2 linked regions of the Sporomusa sphaeroides DSM 2875 genome follow. The protein of the gene in region 2 interacts with the protein of the main gene of each other region in a pairwise test. Links are inferred from orthologs where the notes say so. Each region holds a gene or a part of one and is shown on either strand. Other genes may lie near its edges.

What was found. The genes of interacting proteins can lie anywhere in the genome.
Region 1: the proteins of rplK (region 2) and prmA interact in binary tests that used the Escherichia coli proteins (3 or more experiments, as listed by UniProt). The link is inferred for Sporomusa sphaeroides DSM 2875 from one-to-one orthologs.

The regions. Positions count from the first base shown.
Region 1 is NZ_CP146991.1:2,084,390-2,087,222, forward strand. What follows is about bases 58-2,814. They hold prmA (50S ribosomal protein L11 methyltransferase), read left to right. Parts: upstream 58-845; coding sequence 846-1,784; downstream 1,785-2,814. Other genes in these bases: dnaJ (molecular chaperone DnaJ), read left to right, coding at 58-811; SPSPH_RS09590 (16S rRNA (uracil(1498)-N(3))-methyltransferase), read left to right, coding at 1,797-2,534; mtaB (tRNA (N(6)-L-threonylcarbamoyladenosine(37)-C(2))-methylthiotransferase MtaB), read left to right, coding at 2,537-2,814. Also shown: more of dnaJ, read left to right, coding at 1-57; more of mtaB, read left to right, coding at 2,815-2,833. UniProt on the Escherichia coli protein: Methylates ribosomal protein L11.
Region 2 is NZ_CP146991.1:501,034-503,833, reverse strand. Bases 1-2,724 are described here. They hold rplK (50S ribosomal protein L11), read right to left. Parts: upstream 1,714-2,724; coding sequence 1,288-1,713; downstream 1-1,287. Other genes in these bases: rpmG (50S ribosomal protein L33), read right to left, coding at 2,657-2,724; secE (preprotein translocase subunit SecE), read right to left, coding at 2,309-2,524; nusG (transcription termination/antitermination protein NusG), read right to left, coding at 1,729-2,271; rplA (50S ribosomal protein L1), read right to left, coding at 496-1,200; rplJ (50S ribosomal protein L10), read right to left, coding at 1-272. Outside these bases: more of rpmG, read right to left, coding at 2,725-2,800. UniProt on the Escherichia coli protein: Forms part of the ribosomal stalk which helps the ribosome interact with GTP-bound translation factors.

The DNA of each region.
Region 1 (2,833 bases), 1.6 Mb from region 2 along the record:
TGGGCGGCAGGCCGGACCTGAACGGGGTGCCGATTTACGTTATGATATGGAGATCAGTTTTGAGGACGCCGCTTTCGGCTTGGAAACTGAAATACAAGTACCACGCACCGAAGATTGCGGTACCTGCCAAGGTTCAGGTGCTGCTCCCGGAACACATCCTGAAACTTGTCCCGAATGCCGGGGCACAGGTCAGGTTCAGGTAACGCAAAACACGCCCTTTGGCCGTATGGTCAATGTGAGAAGCTGTGAACGTTGCCGGGGAGAAGGAAAAATCGTCAAGACTCCGTGCAAAGAGTGTAATGGCCGCGGCAAGACCAGAGTCAAACGTAAAATCAAAATCAAAGTTCCTGGCGGCGTTGATAACGGTTCCAGACTTAGGGTGGCTCATGAAGGCGAAGCCGGACAGCGCGGAGGTCCTCCCGGGGATTTATACGTGTATCTTTTCGTAAAACAGCATAAACTGTTTACACGTGAAGGCAATGACGTTGTTTGCGAAGTGCCGATTAATTTTGTTCAGGCTGCATTAGGGGACGAAATTGAAGTGCCTACACTTGACGGCCGGGTTAAGCTCAAGGTGCCTGAAGGCACCCAAACCGGCACCGTGTTCCGCATCAAAGATAAAGGCATTCCGCATTTGCGCGGCCATGGACGCGGTGATCAGCATGTGCGCGTTAAAATAGTAACGCCGAAGAAATTAACCGACCGCCAAAAGGAACTTTTACAAGAGTTTGCTAAAGCCGGCGGTGTTGAGCCGACCTCGGAGGAAAAAGGTTTTTTTAAGAAATTTAAAAATGTTTTTAGTGTTTTGTAAATAGTATTAATAGATGTATAAGGGGCGATGGCGCATGAAATGGGCTGAAATCAGCATTCAAACCTCCCATGAGGCTACTGAGGCGGTGGCTAATGTTTTTCACGATCTGGGAGCAAGCGGGGTTGTGATAGAAGACCCTGAACTGATTAATAGTTACCGGCGCTCAGGGACCTGGGATTATTGCGACATCCCCGAAGAAACAGAAACAGAAGTAGTAACTATTAAGGCGTATTTGCCTGTTGATGAGCTTTTGGACGATAAGCTGCGTGTGTTTGAGGAAAGTGTCAATAGGCTGCATGAACATAACCTTGATAAAGGCCGGGGTTGTATTAACTGTCGTGAAGTACAGGAAGAGGATTGGGCTTCCTCCTGGAAAGAGTATTTTCATCCGGTACGGATAAGTGAGCATATTGTTATTAAACCGTCCTGGGAAGACTATGTGCCGCTCACTGATGATATTGTTATCGAATTGGATCCGGGGATGGCCTTTGGTACAGGTACACACCATACCACTTCCATGTGTATTCGCTGCCTGGAAGAGAGTATTAAACCAGGCAATATTGTTTTTGATGTCGGTACAGGTTCCGGCATATTGGCAGTGGCTGCTGCCAAACTTGGCGCAGCACATGTGCAGGCGGTTGATCTTGATCCGGTAGCCGTGCGGGTAGCCCGGGAAAATGTTGTGATTAACCAGGTGGCGGCAACTGTAGAAGTTGCTCACGGCGACCTGCTGACCGGCGTACAGGGTAAGGCTGATGTGATAGTTGCCAATATTATTGCCGATATCATTATCAAAATGCTGCCAGATGTCCGGACACGACTGGCAGATGACGGTTTGTTTATTGCCAGCGGCATTATTTCCGAACGTTTGAGTGATGTTACCGCTGCACTTATTGATAACGGATTTGTTGTTGATAAGGTCATTGAAGAAGGCGGCTGGGTGGCTATTGTGGCCGGCAGCGACAGCCGATAGGGAGGCGCGTATATGCGCCGTTTCTTTATTGAGGCCCCCATTAGTCAGACTATGGCAATTACCGGTCCGGATGCCCGGCATATGGCTGCCGTGCTGCGGCTAGCCGCCGGTGATACCGTCTTATTATCCGGCCAGGACGGAAAAACCTGTCAAGCCCAAATTACTCAGGCAACTCCGGAGGTCATACAGCTTACCTTGCTTTCCTTTACGGAAGATAATACAGAACCATCTGTTGCGGTTTACCTGGTGCAGGGCCTGACCAAAGGGGAAAAGATGGATTTTATTGTGCAAAAGGCAGTAGAGCTTGGCGTACATGGCATTATTCCTGCGGCTACCGAACATTGTGTCGTGCGGTATGAGGCTGCGAAACAGGCAGATAAAGTGAACCGCTGGCAAAAAATTGCCCGTGAAGCGGCTAAACAATGCGGGCGAAGCCATATTCCGCAAGTATATCCGATAATCCGCCTGGCCGATGTACTTACAAACCAGGAATTTACTGATACCAATAAAATTATGCTATATGAGGGACAAGCCGCTTGTGGTTTAAAGCAAGTGCTTGTTCAAGCCAATAAGCCGGCATATATGCTTTTTATTGGTCCGGAAGGCGGTTTCAGCACAGCCGAAGTCGGGTTATGCCAAAAACAAGGGGTTAGTATTGTTACTATGGGGCCACGGATTATGCGTACCGAAACAGCAGCCTTAGCTGCTTTAACGGCTGTCATGTATGAGTGCGGCGATTTAGGGGGCTGACTATGCGGAAAGTAGCTTTTACAACATTGGGCTGTAAAGTAAATCAGTTTGAGACAGAAGTAATGGAAGGTCTGTTTAAGGCTCAAGGCTACGAAATGGTTGGCTTTGACGAACAGGCGGATGTGTATGTCATCAATACCTGTTCGGTCACCAGTCTGGGAGAAAAAAAATCACGCCAACTCATTCGGCGGGCCGGCAGACTGAATCCCCAGGCTATTATTGCCGTTGCCGGCTGTTACTCGCAAGTTTCGCCCGGTCAGGTAGCTCAAATTCCCGGGGTGGATGTCATTGTCGGTACT
Region 2 (2,800 bases):
GGAGCTACAGGATCGGTATAGGAAATTGCGATAGCGGTCGGACCTTCAAGATACGGGTCAAGACCTTCAATGCCAGCTTCTTTAGCAGCAATGCGAGTCATGGTATTTTTAAATACGCGATACTCTACCCCTGCTTCACGCAGTTTGCGGCGAAGCTTGGTATCCTGAGCAACGGTTAAACCACGATAGTTCGTCAAAACGGCACCTTTGGTAGTGCTGAGTTTTTCTTTAATCTCAGCAACTGTCTGAATCTTTTCTTGAGTTACAGCCATTTATATTACACCTCCTTAATCAAGTATCCTAAATTAAAAACGGCCTCCGGATGTAAACACCGGAGGCCGCGTTATAACGTAATTTACGGTTACACGCTGCAAATCCCCGGCCTCGGCAGGCAAGCTTTACGCTTTTTCGGCAATCATGCACCTGCTGTCTACAGCCTTACAACTACTCGCCAATGCCATTTACAGCCTTGTTGAGTAATAGTCTATAGTAATGTTATTCTTTTTTGCCGGGAGCTTTGAGCGGGTTAACCCTTACACCAGGACCCATTGTTGTGCTTAAGGAAATGTTCCGCATGTATTGGCCTTTGGCCGCAGCAGGCTTAACCTTAATCAATGTATCAATCAGGGTGTGGAAATTCGCAAGCAGTTTTTCGTTATCGAAAGATACTTTACCGATAGGAGCGTGGATATTACCCGCTTTATCGGTACGGTATTCAATCTTACCTGCTTTAATTTCGTTAAGAGCACGGACTACATCAAGAGTAACGGTGCCAACTTTGGGGTTAGGCATTAAGCCTTTAGGGCCAAGGATTTTACCAAGGCGGCCTACCAAACCCATCATGTCAGGCGTAGCTACTGCAACATCAAAATCAGTCCAGCCACCCTGGATTTTTTCCACCATATCTTCAGCGCCAACAAAATCTGCGCCGGCAGTTTCAGCTTCTTTAGCTTTTTCACCTTTGGCAAATACCAGCACCCGCTTGGTTTTACCGGTACCAAAAGGAAGCACAACAGCACCACGCACCTGTTGGTCGGCGTGTTTAGGATCAACACCAAGTTTAACAGCAACTTCTACAGTTTGGTCAAACTTAGCACTAGCAGTTTTTTTAACAAGTTCTACCGCTTCTTCCGGCTCGTACAGTTTATTGGCATCAACGAGCTTAGCGGCTTCAACATACTTCTTACCATGTTTCGGCATTTAGTTTTCCTCCTTTGTGGTAATAACGGAAGCACTTAGTCCTCCCACATTCGTCCCACCATAAACCAGACCGTATGGTACTGTTTATTAGTCGACGATTTCGATGCCCATGCTGCGGGCAGTACCTTCGATCATCCGCATGGCAGCTTCAACGCTGGCAGCGTTAAGATCTTGCATTTTGGATTGAGCAATTTCCTGAACTTTATCGCGTTTAATTTTGGCAACCTTCTTTTTGTTAGGTTCGCCAGAAGCAGTTTCAATACCGGCAGCTTTTTTAAGAAGAATAGCAGCAGGCGGAGTTTTGGTGATAAAAGTAAAGGATCTATCTTCAAACACCGTAATTTCCACCGGAATAATGAGACCAGCTTGCTGAGCTGTTCTTTCATTAAACTCCTTAACAAATGCCATAATATTGACACCAGCCTGACCGAGCGCCGGACCTACGGGAGGAGCCGGGGTGGCCTTACCGGCAGGAACTTGCAGTTTTACAAGCTTGACAACCTTTTTAGCCATATATATTACACCTCCTTAATCTACTTTGACAACTTGCATAAAATCAAGCTCTACTGGTGTTTCACGTCCGAACATGTTGACAAGCACTTTGAGTTTGCCGCGTTCCGGATTGATCTCAACCACAGTGGCTGTCCAATTTTCAAAAGCCCCTGAAGTGATGCGCACCAATTGATTAAGCTCAATATCAATTTTCGGTTTAGTTTCTTCCATTCCCATGGACTTGAGAATATGTTTGACTTCACTTTCGCTCAGCGGAATAGGCTTGGTTCCTGACCCGACAAAACCTGTAACACCCGGCGTGTTGCGCACAACATACCAAGAGCGGTCAGTGACAATCATCTCTACCAGCACATACCCGGGGAAAACTTTTTTCTTGGCAATTTTCTTCTTGCCATCTTTTATTTCCACTTCATCTTCCATCGGCACAAGTACCCGGAAGACTTCGTTTTCCATTCCCATGGAGTGAACTTTCTTTTCCAGGTTGGTCTTTACCTTGTTTTCATAACCGGAATATGTATGGATAACATACCAATGTTTTTCGAGTTTTTCGGATTCCATAGCCTTAAGGGACGTATTAGGCCCCCCACCCCCTAGTCTACTTGATGATAGCCTTTAGAACCTGAGTGAAACCAGCATCAACCACCCAAATTAGGACCGCAACAAAAGCAACCGTTACAAATACAATCCCTGTAAAGGAAATAAGTTCTGTTCGGCCCGGCCATGTTACCTTTTTAAGTTCAGCTTTTACTTCCCGAAAAAACTTCTTCCAGCGCGATGCATTCGTCTGGACAGCTGTTTCCTGAGCGGCCATTCTCTCACATCCTGTGCTTACATTTTGGCAGGGGCGGCAGGAATCGAACCCGCAACCAACGGTTTTGGAGACCGCTACTCTACCAATTGAGCTACACCCCTACGCATTGTGACAAACCTAATTATACTAGGCCTACTTGGTTTCTTTATGTGGAGTTTGCTTCTTGCAAAATTTGCAGTATTTGTTAAACTCCAATCTATCCGGGTCGTTTTTCTTGTTTTTATTGGTCTGATAATTGCGTTGTTTGCATTCTGTGCAGGCCAATGTTACCGCGTT